DNA from 3 places in the Pararhizobium sp. DWP3-4 genome. Region 1 is predicted to be linked to each of the others. Evidence: riboswitches for the same ligand, from Rfam matches in the RefSeq annotation. Region 1 holds a riboswitch; each other region holds the start of a gene.
The links. Region 1 has a riboswitch for cobalamin ahead of bluB (5,6-dimethylbenzimidazole synthase). Riboswitches for the same ligand answer to the same signal wherever they lie in the genome.
Positions count from the first base shown of each region.

Region 2: linked by a shared signal. The riboswitch ahead of ACP7E6_RS06260 (aromatic ring-hydroxylating oxygenase subunit alpha) and the one ahead of bluB (5,6-dimethylbenzimidazole synthase) in region 1 are both predicted to bind cobalamin.
Region 3: linked by a shared signal. The riboswitch ahead of ACP7E6_RS26745 (DUF1636 family protein) and the one ahead of bluB (5,6-dimethylbenzimidazole synthase) in region 1 are both predicted to bind cobalamin.

Region 1 is NZ_JAFCXF010000001.1:879,672-884,432, reverse strand. It holds gene ACP7E6_RS04175 (acyl-homoserine-lactone synthase) at 1-91, shown strand, start outside; gene ACP7E6_RS04170 (DUF2865 domain-containing protein) at 266-1,378, shown strand; gene bluB (5,6-dimethylbenzimidazole synthase) at 1,379-2,071, opposite strand; cobalamin riboswitch at 2,116-2,329, opposite strand; gene ACP7E6_RS04160 (SDR family oxidoreductase) at 2,370-3,191, opposite strand; gene ACP7E6_RS04155 (phytanoyl-CoA dioxygenase family protein) at 3,279-4,472, opposite strand; gene ACP7E6_RS04150 (LacI family DNA-binding transcriptional regulator) at 4,577-4,761, shown strand, end outside.
Region 2 is NZ_JAFCXF010000002.1:220,364-225,124, reverse strand. It holds gene ACP7E6_RS06275 (L-threonylcarbamoyladenylate synthase) at 1-536, opposite strand, end outside; gene ACP7E6_RS06270 (diguanylate cyclase domain-containing protein) at 774-1,835, shown strand; gene ACP7E6_RS06265 (DUF6656 family protein) at 1,836-2,441, opposite strand; cobalamin riboswitch at 2,795-2,993, shown strand; gene ACP7E6_RS06260 (aromatic ring-hydroxylating oxygenase subunit alpha) at 3,116-4,366, shown strand; gene ACP7E6_RS06255 (2Fe-2S iron-sulfur cluster-binding protein) at 4,368-4,761, shown strand, end outside.
Region 3 is NZ_JAFCXF010000017.1:19,891-24,651, forward strand. It holds gene ACP7E6_RS26735 (acyl-CoA thioesterase) at 1-291, opposite strand, end outside; gene rpsU (30S ribosomal protein S21) at 853-1,086, opposite strand; cobalamin riboswitch at 1,737-1,951, shown strand; gene ACP7E6_RS26745 (DUF1636 family protein) at 2,061-2,468, shown strand; gene ACP7E6_RS26750 (ABC transporter ATP-binding protein) at 2,494-3,288, shown strand; gene ACP7E6_RS26755 (ABC transporter substrate-binding protein) at 3,305-4,267, shown strand; gene ACP7E6_RS26760 (FecCD family ABC transporter permease) at 4,345-4,761, shown strand, end outside.

The DNA.
Region 1 (4,761 bases):
CGACCTTCTGGAACGGATGAAAAGCGTCGCGGAAATCGGCGGATCGGTGCTGGAAAGGCCAATGTCCCTGGAAACCGCCCGGGCGGCATAATTGCCTTGCCCCGGGAGAGCCGCCGATTGTGGCTCTCCCGCCTCGCCTCGCATTAAACTCCCGCCTGCCGTTAACGCTGCCAAGCAGCAACCGTTGCAGCACCGTGGAATGACGTTATGATAAGGGCAAAGTCAGAGTGCGCAGGATGTTCCTTCGTACCCGGCACGTGCCGGTATGCTCAGGCGAGAGAAACACGTGACCTTCCGTTCGAAATCCTTTGCGGCGCTGATCGCTCCGCTTCTTCTGGTCATGACGACCACGGCCGATGCCTCGGCTGTGTGCGAACGGCTGAATGCCCGCCTTGCCAGCCTGCCGAAGATCGTTGCCTCCAATGCCAATCTGCGCGACTACACCAGCGCGATCTCCCGCCAGAACCTGGATCTGCGGCAGGCCCGCAGCGATCTGAGACGGCTGGGATGCAGTTCAGGCAGCGTCATCATTGTCGGTGGCCCCAACGAAGACGCCTGCTACAGCCTCGACGCCGAAATCTCTCAGATGGAGATGGATCTCGAAACGCTGAAAGCCCGTCGGCAGAATCTTCTGGAAGGCGGCGCCAGCGACATCACCCGGCGGCGCATCCACGCAGCGCTTGCCGCCAATCGCTGCGCCGAGGAGGAGGATGAAGTCCTCAGTGCCGCCGTCGAAGAGCCGGAAACCCACCGCAACATCCTGAACGATCTGCCGCCGATCAGTGAAGACGAGCCGGACATGCGCGGCAGCAACGCCGACTTCACCACGCCGGATGACGGCTTTGGTCCAAGCGCGGACTATCCGGGCAGCCTGCGCACCATGTGCGTGCGTACCTGCGACGGCGCGTTCTTCCCGATCTCGTCGAACTCGTCCCCGGCCGATTTCCAGCGCGATGCCGAAACCTGCCAGCGGCGGTGTCCGGGAGCGGAGACGGCGCTCTACTATCATGCCCTGGCGACCGAAGAAACAAACCAGATGGTCTCCGCCGCCACCGGCGAACCCTATGCCGACCTGCCGTCGGCTTTCGCCTACAAGACCCGCGATTTCAGCCAGCCCGGTCAGTGCGGCTGCGCTCCCGCCGGACGCACGGCGATACCACAGAGCACGCCGGACGACGGCAAGGGCGTTATCAATGTTCGCACCCGCAAGAAGGCCGACCCGGTCGAGGTGAAGACCCCCGTTGCCGATCGGCCCTACAATCCGCAGGACAACAAGGTTCGCGTTGTCGGCCCGAGCTTCCTGCCTTCGCAGGAAACCTCGATCGACCTCAGGCATCCAACCGGCCCCGGATATCAGGAACTACAGCAGACCAACTGATCAATCGACTGGTCGCGCCCCCCAGCAATCGGAAAACACCAAATCCTTGAGCGGCAAGCGCTGGCGCCAGCCTTTGACGGCCAGTTCCGGCTCGGCATGGAGCGTGTCGACATAACCAAGGCAGAGCCAGGCGATGATGTCGACGTGATCGGGAATGTCGAGCACGTCCTTGATGTCGCGTTCGTGAAAAATGCTGACCCAGCCGACGCCGACGCCTTCGGCCCGTGCAGCAAGCCAGAGATTCTGCACCGCGCAGACGGTGGAAAAGGCATCCATGCGCGGATTGTGCGTCCGGCCGAGAACGACCTTGCCTGCCCGGGTCGGATCACAGGTCACGCAGATGCTGACGGGCGCCTTGCGGATCCCTTCGAGCTTCAACGACCGGTATTTGTCCCGTACCTCGCCCTCGAACATCAGCGCCGCCTCTTCGTTGGCCCGCTGGAAGGCTTCGAAAACACGAGCGCGCCGGTCCTCGTCCCGGACGACGATGAAATTCCATGGCTGCATGAAGCCGACCGACGGCGCGCTGTGTGCGGCAGCGAGCAACCGCCCGATGAGCGCGTCCGGCAGGGGCGCCGGCAGGAACTGGTCGCGCACGTCGCGGCGGGTTTCGATGGCGCGGTAGACGGCGGCGCGCTCGTCCGATGAGAATGCGTCCGCCCTCACAAGGCGGTCTTGTGGTTCAGTTTGCATCGTTTGATCCCCAACAGTGCGAAACCTCCCGCCGTCCGCGCGGGGCTGGTCCATCTCGTCAGGCCGGTCTTCTGACTGCGGATCATCCGGTTTTGCCGCCTTCCCGGATCGATTGAAGATCCAGTGGCAGAACTCTGAAATGATTCAGAGATTCGTAAAAGCAAAGCCGTCCCCGTTACAGCGCTGGGCACGTCCCGGATTTTCACCGGATTCCCGATTCTCCTGCTTGCGCAGGCACCTGAACGAAACGATGTGGCCATAGCGGGCCGCCGTTTGCAAGGCGGCCCGCCGGTTCTCATCAGATCGCCGCGACCGGATGCGGCGATCCATCATAAGCCCCCCAGATCGACTGGTCGAAGCAAATCATCGAACCGGTCATCAGGCCGGATTCCGCCGACGACAGATACGCGCAGGCGCGCGCCACTTCCGCAGGATCGACCAAGCGGCCGAAGGGTTGGCTGACCGCCGCCTTTTCCAGCCAGTCGGTGGGCGATCCGTGGAATTCGCGCTGAATGCGGTCCTCACCTTCGGATGCCATCCAGCCGATGTTCAGGCCATTGACGCGGATCCGGTTGCGCAGCACCGCGTAGGCCGTGTTCTTGGTCAGCGTTTCCAGCGCGCCCTTGGACGCGCAATAGGCAGAGATGAAAGGCTGCCCGGCCATGGCCGACATCGACCCGATATTGACGATGGTCCCCTCGATTTTTTCCCGGCGCATGACGTTGATGGTTTCCTGCATCAGAAAGAACGGCGCGCGCACATTGATGGCAAACATCCGGTCAAACAGTTCCGGGCTGGTATCGAGGATCGTGCCGCGATCGGTAATCGCCGCCGCGTTGACCAGCGCATCGACCCGGCCAAATTCCCTGTCGCAGGCAACAACCACCTTGCGCGCATCCTCGACCTTTTCCAGATCGGCCTGCACATAGACGACCCGGGTTCCGGTCGCCTTGCCGATCTCGGCCGCCTTGGCCTCGCCCTTGGTGGCATTGCGGCCGCAGATGACGATGCCGGCCGCGCCGCGCTCGGCAAACAGCGTCGCGATCGCCGCCCCCAGGCCTTGCGTTCCACCGGTAACGATTGCGATCTTGCCGTCCAGACGGCCATAGTCAGTGCTCATTGTCTTTCCTCCATTTCGATATCGCCGATGCCAAAAAACTCCCGCCCGGCATTCGGGCAGGAGTTGAAATTGCAAAACATGGGTCCGTTAACTGAGCTTCTTCTCCGATTGCTCGGCAAGCGCCGCTACGAATGCACTTTCCTCCCAGCCGCCGGACAGAGCTTCGTGCATCAACTGCGCCTGCGTCTTCGGGGCAAGCCCGCCCAACGGTGGATCCCGGTCGAGATTGGTCGGGAACGAATAGCCCTCGGCACAGGATGCGATGGCGCAAGCGGCTTCGCTGCCAGACAAGCGCCCATCCGCCAGCATCGCCTTCAAGGCCGGATAGAGCACGGCGCTCATGCGTTGCCGGTTGACAGTTTCCATCGCCCGACCGAAAGCCGAGGAAACCTGCAACAGGTTTGCCACCCGCTTGATCCCTTCGGAACGATTGGTTCCCGCCGCATGGAACAGCGCCGGATTGAAGAACACCAGATCGCCCTTTTCCAGCGGCAACTGCACATGGTGGCGATCGAAATACTCGCGAAACTCCTGGCGTTTCAGCGCCAGATAGCCCGGAACATAGGTCTGGCTGTAGGGCAGGAACAAAGTCGGCCCGCTTTCCAGCGGCATGTCGCAATGCGCCACCGCCCCCTGCAGCGTCAGGACCGGCGACAGCCGATGAACATGTGCCGGAAACTGCTCGATGACGGACGAGGTCAAGAAGCCGAGATGATAGTCCCGGTGTGCCGATTGCGCCGCTCCGCCCGGATTGACCCGGTTGACCTGCGCCGTCATCTGGTAGCTCGGCCCGAGCCAGGCCTCGCTGACCAAAGCGATCAGGGCGTTGCCGTAGTAGGCGGCAAAATTTTCAGGGTCGCGCAGGCAGTGCTTTTCCAGCGAATTCCAGATCCGGTCATTGGCGCCCGGCTTGGCAAAATGATCGCCACCGCCAGTGCTGGTCTGGTGCTGCTCGTTGATGATATCGTCGAAAATGCCGCTCGCGATATCGATGATGGCCGTATCCTCGAAAGCCCGCTTCAGCACGACGACGCCGGGCCCTGTCGCAAAGGCCTCGCAGATCTCGGCCAGTACCGCCCGGCGCCCCTCGTGTGAAGCTGCCGCCTTCAGCACGCTGGCGCTGTCATAGATCAAAACGTTTTTCTCGATCGCTGCGGCATGCGGATAATCGGCAAGCGATGTCGTGCGCTCCACCTCGGCGCGGAAATCCTCAAGATCGCAGGCGCCTTCCGTCAGCCATATCCGGTCCGCACGCTGCTCCACGATATTGTCGGTTTTCATCCCATTTCCTTCCGCCGGATGTCTGTCGATGACCGCACTATACGCCGTGGGGAAAGCTGATATAGAGCAGAAACACCTCAAAAATCCATCAGAACGGAACGGCGATGGCGCACGAATTTCTGGTCAAGGACATCGCCTTTCAGGCCGGCCTCAGTGTCGCCACGGTAGATCGTGTGCTGAACGCTCGCCCCGGTGTGCGCAAACAGACCGAACTGCGCGTGCGCGCCGCAATCCGCGAACTGGAGAAACAGCAGCCCGGCGTCGAGATCCAGGGCCGCAAATTCGGCAT
Region 2 (4,761 bases), on a different contig from region 1:
TCCAGGCCGATTTCCGCTGAACCCGCGTCAAGGATCAGTGCCAGTTTGCCGCCGAGATCGGCTTCGACATGGGCGGCGCTGGTCGGACTGATCTTGCCGGAAGTATTGGCGCTGGGCGCTGCCAGGGGGCTGCCAAAGCGCTTGATGACCTCCCGTGAAAAACCGTCCGGCATGCGGATGCCCAGCGTATCGAGGCCGGCGGAGGCGAGCGGATGGACGCTGCTGTCCGGCTTGATCGGCAGGATCAGCGTCAGGGGTCCCGGCCAGAAGGCTTCGGCCAGCTTTCGCGATAGGGGATCGAAGGCGACATGGGCTTCCGCCATGGCGAAATCGGCGACATGGCAGATCAGCGGATTGAAGCGCGGACGGCCTTTCATTTCATAGATTCGGCTGATCGCGTCCGGATTGGTAGCGTCTGCCGCCAGCCCGTAGACCGTCTCTGTCGGGATCGCCACAGGCAGGCCTTCGCCAAGCGTTTCGCAGGCGGCCGCCAAGGCGCGGTCCGGCTCGGTCCGTGTGTCTATGATCAGCGCCATCAAACTTCCAAACGTCATGCGCCAGTCCTTAAAAACCCAGGCAGGCGCTCCGGCGTTTTCTTTACAGGGCGAAGCTGGACGTTGCCAAGCGCATTCGCTGGCGATGTGCAGGCTTGCGCCGATTGTGCCGTTTCGCCACAGCCGGAATTCGGGTTTCTTAAAATGCGACAGGTCCGGTTAGCAGCGGGGAAAGTTGCCCATGCTAGCTGTCGGATTCTGCACTCAGCCGGAGCCCTTATGGCCAACAAGAAATCCATGCCGAACGACCTTGCGCTGCGCATCGCCACCGCCATGCATCAGATGGGGATCGATGCCATCCCGAGGAATTACGAACTCGTCTACGAGGCTTATGGCGGGGCCAATCCGGACCTGGTTCGCGAGTTCATCGCGCTCGGCAAGTACAAGTCGCAATCGGCGCTTGATGAACTGGGCCGCAAATATCTGCCGCATCATCACGAGGCGAGCGTGCTGGCGCGATCGACGACGATCGTGCGCGACGAGATGAGCAATTTCATGAACCTCCTGTCGCGCGAAAAAGATCAGCTCGATGATTATGGCAAGCTGATCAGCGAGGCGACGAAAGCGCTGGTGGTGTCCGGTGACGCGAGCCAGGCGGCGCTTGCCAATTCCATCCAGGCGCTGAAGCGGGCCACCGAGCGGCAGGTGTCGCACAATGCCGAAATGGAACAAAGCGTCACGGCGCAATCGAGCGTCATTGCCGGCGTCCAGAAGGATCTTGCCGACTTCGAAGCGCGGAAATTTTCGGATGCAGTCACCGGGCTTGCCAATCGCCGCGCCTTCAACAAGGCGCTGGCCAAGGTCTATGCCGATCCGGATCTGCCGCTTGCCTGCGGCATCGCCATTGCCGAACCGGATACCAGCCGCCGCCTGTCGGGCGAACAGGCGGCGGCATTGGCCGAGCCGCTGGCCCGGCATATCGGCGGCATCATCCAGCAGGCGTTTCCGTCAAGCGAACTCGTGGCCCGTTTCGACGGCACCCGTTTCGGTTTTCTGGTCAATGCGGGCGAGGAGCGGGAGGTGGTGCGGCTTGTGGCGCTGTTGCGTTCGGCCTTGCGCGGCACGCATTTCACACATCCTAAAACCGGGCGCGATCTCGGCTGCGTGACGCTTTCGGTGGGCATCTGCATGTCGGATGATGCCAGCAACGCCTTCGATCTTGTCGGTACGGCGGAAAAGGCGCTTGCCAGGGCGCAGGGCAAGGGCGGCGACCAGACCATCGTTCATGGCGCAGAAGGCGAGCAGCCGCCCGGGCGCGATTGGCTGATCTACAAGCAGTGATCAGAGGCTGCCGATGATCTTGCGAAGCTGTTCGTTGCGGGCGCCGAGCAGAAGCACGTTCTTCAGGGCTTCCTTGGGGTCGCGGGTGCGAAACAACAGCCCGTTGTCATGCACAGCGCGATTGACCGTCAGCTTGCCGGCCTCGGCATCCATCTCGGTTGCCACAGCGAAATACATCCGCGAATAACCGAGTTTGATCTTCTCGAAAAAATGCTGGTCGTCGCCGATATCGGAAAAGAAATTGGCAATGTAGAACGACCAGCGGACATCCTCGAACTTGGCAAATTTCGTCCGCGCGGCCGTCACATGGCAGTAACCGAGATGCGGGCTATCGGCGAGCGTGCGGTGGAAAAGCAGTCTGGGAAACCGGATCGACCGATGGAAGCCGTTGATCCGCTCATGCGTCGCGGTACCGGCCGCTTCGAGCTTCTTGCCGGTGCGGGTGGCGACTTCCTGATGGGTCAGATAGCGTTTTTCTGTGGCACTCCATTCCTGCTGGTGCCGGTTGATCCGCCCTGTGCGCAGGAATTCGGTATAGATCGCCGCCTTCGGCGATGGAGCCGGCTTCTTGACTGCGGCGGCATCGAAATATCTCAAGTTTGACATCGGCCTGTACCAGAATGCGCGGAATGCAGACAAAGCACTCCGGGGCGTAATCGCTCATGAGATGAAGCTAACGTGTTATGGTTAATGCAGTCTTTCCAGGCATCAACCTTTTGCCGCGCAGTATGCACATGGCGGCGCCAGCACTGGTGCCGCGCGATGTCGCAAAGAGGCCGCTTCGCAGCCGATTGCCGAAGCGTTGCGCGGAAAACCGGCCTTTTGCTGAAAATTCAGCAGATCGCGTTGTTTATGCTTATAAAATAGCCACATGGGCCGAGGTCGCATGCAATCTGTTCCGTGTCGTCTTTCTGGAATCGGATGTCGTAAACTGGCGGCTGTTTTTCCGGGCGTGCGGATTAGATGAAGACACTCAAGGTGCCGTCTTTATAGGGAAGGGCGGAGAATTGGGAAGCCGGTCGAAATCCGGCGCTGCCCCCGCAACGGTGGTGGAGCGAAACCTCGGCAAAAGGCCACTGGAGAAATCCGGGAAGGCGCCGGGATCGTCCGCAAGGACAGCTCCAGAGCCCGGAAACCAGCCTTGTGATGAAATTGATATCTGGGTTGCGGCGGGCAGCCGGAAGGAGAACCACTGTAACCACGCGCTCTCCCGGCGCGCCGGCGGTTCCTTTCCTGTCTGCTGCAACGTTCAAAAAGTTGGCGAGCACAAGGAAATGACCATGGATCTCCGCAGCGAAGTCCTCCGCACATTGAAGAACCGGCGCGGCACGCACAGTCTCGAGCAGGCCTTCTACACCGATCCCGATCTCTACCGGCTCGATATGGAGGAAATCTGGTACAAGGACTGGCTGTTCATCGGTCATGAGTGCGAAATCCCGAAATCCGGCAATTATTTCACCGTGCAGGTCGGCGAATATCCGGTCGTCATCGTCCGCGATCGCACAGGCACCGTGCGGGCGCTGCACAATTCCTGCCGCCATCGCGGCTCGCGCGTCTGCGCCGGTGCCAAGGGCTCGTCCGCCAAGCTTGTCTGTCCCTATCACCAGTGGACCTACGAGCTGGATGGCAAGCTTTTGTTCGCCCGCCAGATGGGCGAGGATTTCGACAAGAACCAGCATGGTCTGAAACCGATCCACTGCGAAACCATCGGCGGCTATATCTTTATCTGCCTGGCCGAAGAGGCGATGGATTTCCAACCGGTGCGCGACATGGTCTCGTCCTATCTGACGCCGCACAATCTAAAAGACACCAAGGTCGCCTTCGAAAGCACCATCATCGAAAAGGGCAACTGGAAGCTCGTCTGGGAAAACAACCGGGAATGCTACCACTGCGCCGCCAACCACCCCGAACTTTGCCGCACCTATCCGGAAGCACCGACGGCAACCGGCGTGCAGGGCGCCAAGGACGATCCGGTCATCGCCGCCCATTGGGCACATTGCGAAGCCTCGGGCCTGCCGAGCGAGTTCAAGATCGATCACAAGGGCCAGTTCCGCGTCGCCCGCATGCCGCTGATCGAGGGCGCTGAAAGCTACACCATGTCCGGCAAACGCGCCGTCAAGCGCCAGCTGTCCGACGATGTCAGCCAGAGCCATATCGGCACGCTGCTCTTGTTCCACTATCCGTCGACCTGGAACCATGTACTGGCCGACCACGCCATCACCTTCCGCGTCCTGCCGCTTGGGCCCGAACTGACGCAGGTCACGACGAAGTGGCTGGTGCACAAGGATGCCGTCGAGGGCGTCGATTACAGCATCGACGAGCTGACGCATGTCTGGACCGAGACCAACGACCAGGACCGCCAGATCGTCGAGGAAAACGCCTTCGGCATCCGCTCGCTCGCCTATCAGCCCGGTCCCTATTCGCCGGAACACGAAGGCGGCGTGATGCAGTTCGTCGAATGGTACACCAACTTCCTGGCGGACCGCCTGCAGGGCAGCTCCATCTCCACCCCTCTGGTTCGGGTCGCCTGACATGACGATTGCCTCATCCTTCCGGCACTTTGACGAGTTGCAGCCGTTCAACGACCGGCAGCAGCTCCTGGAATGCATCTCCGTCACCGCCGAAGGGCCGGACGTGATGACGTTCGGCTTCAAGGCCGACAAGGACAGCTGGTTCCGCTATCTGCCGGGCCAGTTCGTCACGCTGGAACTGCCGGTCAAGGCGGACGATCCGGTGATGCGCACGTACACTTTGTCCTCGACGCCGTCGCGGCCGTTTTCGGTCGCCGTCACCGTCAAGGCGCAGGCGTCGAGCATCGGCACCCGCTGGATGTTCGAAACCCTCAAGCCGGGCATGAAGCTGAAGGCCTTCGGACCGCTCGGCGACTTCTCGTTCGTGCGTCATCCCGGCGAAAAATACCTGTTCA
Region 3 (4,761 bases), on a different contig from region 1:
GGACATGACCTGCTCGAACGTCACCGAACTGCGCCCGGCCTTCACCACGCGAGAGTGGATCGTCAGCAACGCGCCAGCTTTGGTCTCGTGCTTGTATTCAACCTCCGAGCGGACATCCGCCCAGCCTCGGCTTGTATCGGCAAGACCGTCTGCGCCGGCGATATGACCAAGAAGCTGAAAACTGGCATCGTCGAACATCGCGGCATAATAGCGAACGTTCATATGCCCCATGACGTCGCACATCCACGGATGGGCCACGCCAACATAAGTGACAAGCGATTGATCCGGCATGTTTTCCTCCCGCACCGCGCCCAACGGCGAGTTTCCCGCCATCGGGCGGCGAAGGCTTAGCGTAACCGCTTAAGGGCCGCAACACGCGGTCACACGAGACGTGGCCGCTGCGAACGTCCTTTCGGACATCCGCCGCAGCGGCCTGTAGGAATTATTTCCTTTATACAGCGGAAATTCACTGAGGGTTGCAACTCGGCCACCTGCAGGGGAATCACATTTGTCTCCCGCGACCGAGGGTGCGCGCCACATGGAGAGCTATGAATGCTGGAGAAGCAACGAGGGACCTGCATCGCTGAAATATGGACTTGCAGAGCCACAAGCCTTTGGAGCTTGCAATGGTACCAGCGTACCAGCAGTCATTAACCGGACCGCTCAAGGAAGAAAAGCACTGCGGGTCGCGGATGCGATCGGCGAACGATCGACCGCCACAGCGCCACCGTCACGGCCGATGGCCGCCGCATCTCTCAAATCTACGTATCCGGAAACAACGAAAACTAGCGCGTCCGGATACCGGACGCGCCTTAGACTAGAAAGCCCCAATCTCGTCGAAAGCCGCCGCTATTAGCGGGTTGGCTTCTTCTTCGGTGCCGGCAGAAGGCCTTCGCGCTGCAGCTGCTTGCGCGCATTCTTGCGCTGACGGCTGATAGCCTCGGCCTTCTGGCGTGCCTTTTTGACGGACGGCTTTTCGTAGGCTTCCCGCATACGCATTTCACGGAAGACGCCTTCGCGCTGAAGCTTCTTCTTCAACACTCGGAGAGCCTGATCGACGTTGTTGTCGCGAACCAATACTTGCATGTGAATCTTTCAAAGTCTGATGTTCACTAAAGAGATGGCAGGGGCAGTAGAGCAATTTACGAACCAAATCCAGAGCGTGGGGCAAATTTTCTCACATAATTCGCCTAGTCTTTTGCTCAAGCCCTCACATTTTAGCAGGAACTCCCTTCATCAATCCGGCGGTTTTCCGCCGGAGACGCTGTAAAACAGACCGCAACGCCTCGCATCCAAGCCGGGATTTACAGCTCTCGCCATCCAGTTTCCTTCCAGCTGCGGCCGTCACTGGCCATAGGTGATGGTGATCGCCCGTCCAATTGTCGCTATCCACACGACAAGGGCAAAGATCGCAACGCTGCGCTCCGGGTGATCGGCGAGATTTAAAAAATTCATTGGACGCTCCAACAACAGATGATGGAGCCTGAATATGCGCAATCCTCCGGTCCGGCGGTTACCGCGGGAACACCGCATTGCCCATACACACCAGGCCGGGGCATTCCGCAAGCATGCGGGGCGGGGCGCCGGACGCTGCAGATCTTACGGCACGACAAGCAACAACCCATGCATCAGGCGCCCAGTCCCGCTTGACGACCACTTAGTAATAAAATAACATTACGTTCACGATGATGATATCGAAAGATTGGAATCCGGCGTTGTCAGGTTGTTGGAATCGTGCGAGATGTCGCTCTGATGGTGCTGCTTCCAGGTGACCCTGGAGCGGCTGAAAAGGGAACACGGTGAGGATGACCCAAAAGGGGCCAAAACCGTGGCTGCCCCCGCAACTGTAAGCGGCGAGCGCATTCACAACATCCCACTGGCCAAAAGCCGGGAAGGGGTGGATGCGCACTGACCCGCGAGCCAGGAGACCTGCCATCATCGATGATCAACTGCAACGGACGGGGTGTTCCGATGGAAAAAATCTGGCTTGAAAGCAGCGCTTTTGCGCGCCTGCACTTTGTCGCCATGTGGACTCCGGACGTTGCCTCCGGGGATAAGACATGGCGCATCATCCACAGCACATCATAACCGTCTGCACCGATTGCCGGATCACCGGAACGGCATGCCGCCCCGGATTGGAACTGCTGGCTCGTCTCAACGACAGCCTGTCGCGCCTGGATATCGCCGGCGGGTCCGACTTTTCGATCGAGGGCACCGTCTGCATGGCCGGTTGCCGGCGCCCCTGCACGATCGCTTTCCAGGCCAGCGGCAAGGCGACCTATCTGTTTGGCGATATCGCGCCGGACACGGATATCCGCGCACTTGTGGATTTCGCCGTGATCTTTGCTGAACGGCCGGATGGCCTGACACGCGAGGCCGAACGTCCGCGCGGCCTCGGAGGCAAGACCATTGCCCGGATTCCGGCCGTTTTCCTTGTGTCGGAACAGAACGGAGCGCGCATCCAATGAAAACCGTGATCCCGGGGGGCAACCGATGAGCTGTGACGGGCGTGGCGCCAGTCTGAACGTTTTGGGCCTTAGCTGGGGTCCAAAAGCCAATCTCCTTCTCGTTCGCGACGTCAGCTTCTCGCTGGGGGCCGGTCACCGGCTTGCCATCGTCGGGCCGAACGGTGCTGGCAAGACATCGCTGTTGCGCTGCCTTTATCGTGGGACGGCCCCGATCGAGGGCCGGGTCGAGATCGATGGCGAGGATATTCGCAAGCTTTCCGCCCGGGCTGCCGCCCGCCGTGTCGCCGTGGTGCTGCAGGAAATGCCGGCAGATTTCGCCTTCACCGTGCTCGATGTGGTCATGATGGGCCGCATTCCGAGACGTCAGGGCCTGACAGGCTGGACGGACGAGGACCGCGCGCAGGTTGCTCACTGCCTGCAGCATCTCGATCTCGCTTCAATGGCCAGCCGCCAGTTCACGACACTGTCGGGCGGCGAGAAGCAGCGGGTGCTGGTTGCCCGAGCGCTGGCGCAGGAACCGGATATCGTCATTCTCGACGAACCGACCAACCATCTCGATATCCGCCACCAGCTGGAAATTCTTCATCTGCTGGCCGGGCTGAAGCTCACCATCGTCACCACGCTGCATGATATCAATCTGGCCAGTACGTTTGCTACCCATGTGGCGCTGATGCGCGACGGCCGGATGGTCGGCTTCGGCCTCCCGGACGACGTGCTGACACCACACGCGATTTCGACCACCTTCGGCGTCACCGCCCTTGCCCATCCGGTAAAGGGCAACGCCGCCGCGCGCTTTTCATTTTCCCTCAAGACCGCCTGAACCGAAAGGACAAACCATGCCCTCTTTCCGCTTGCTTGCCTCTGCCGCGGGGTTCCTCGCCACCGCCCTCATCGCCATGCCGGCGCTTGCCTATCCGGTCACCGTGAAGAGCTGCAACCGCGACGTCACCTTCGAGGCCGCGCCGAAGCGGGCGATTTCCAACGATGTCAATCTCACCGAGATGATGCTGGCTCTGCAGCTGCAGGACCGCATGGTCGGCTATACCGGCATTTCCGCTTGGAAGACATTGGATCAAAAGCTCCGTGACGGTGTCAAGGAACTCCCCGAACTGTCGGAGAAATATCCGACCAAGGAAGTCCTGCTCAATGCGGACGCCGACTTCCTTTTCGCCGGCTGGAACTACGGCATGAAGGTTGGCGGCGAGGTCACGCCCGAAACACTCGCGCCGTTCAAGATCAATGTCTACGAGCTGACGGAATCCTGCATTCACATCATGGCGAAGGCCAAGCCAACGATGAGCGACATGTTTGTCGATATCCTCAACCTCGGCGCAATCTTCGGGGTCGATGACAAAGCCAAGACGCTGGTCGCAGGCTATGAAAAAGGGCTTGCCGACATCAAAAACCGGATTGGCGAGGTCAAGCAACCTGTTCGCGTTTTTGTCTACGATTCCGGCACCGAAAAACCATTCACATCCGGACGGTTCGGTATTCCAACCGCGATGATCGAGGCAGCCGGTGGCGTCAACATCATGGACGATGTGGACAAAAACTGGGTCGAAGTCTCCTGGGAGCCGGTGATCGAACGCAATCCGCAGGTGATCGTCATCGTGAATTATGGCGACGTGACAGCCGAGCAGAAGATTGCCTTCATGAAAGAAAATCCCGCGTTCAAAAACCTCGACGCCTTCAGGAGTGATCGTTTCGCTGTGCTCGACTATGTCGAAGCGACACCCGGCCCACGCAACATAGACGCGATCAGCCGCCTTGCCGACACGTTTCATCCGCGCAGCATGTAGTAATTTTTGATCCAAATTATCCGGCCGGGCGGGTCTATCTGCCCGGTCTTGCTTTCTGCGTACAAAATGGACACGACATGACGAGCGGCCGAATTTTTCTGAGTGTAACCGTACCGGCGATCCTGATCGTTCTGAGCGTCACGGCAGGCGTCTCGCTGGGCGCTGCGCCCATTTCGTTCGTTACTGTCTGGTCGATCGTTGCCAACCACCTGTCGCCGGGCTTGATCAAGGTTACATGGTCTGCCGGCCGCGACAGCATCGTCTGGGATGTCCGCTTTCCGCGGGTTATCCTGGCAGCATTGGTGGGTGCAGGTCTTGCCGTCGTTGGCACCGTGTTGCAGGCCGTGACGCGCAACCCGCTCGCCGACCCGCATCTTCTTGGGGTTTCGTCCGGCGGCACGCTTGGCGCTATCGTGGCATTGCTTCACACCGGCCTCATCTTCGGTCTTGTCACCGTGCCGCTGTTCGCCTTCATCGGTTCGCTCCTCGCCACT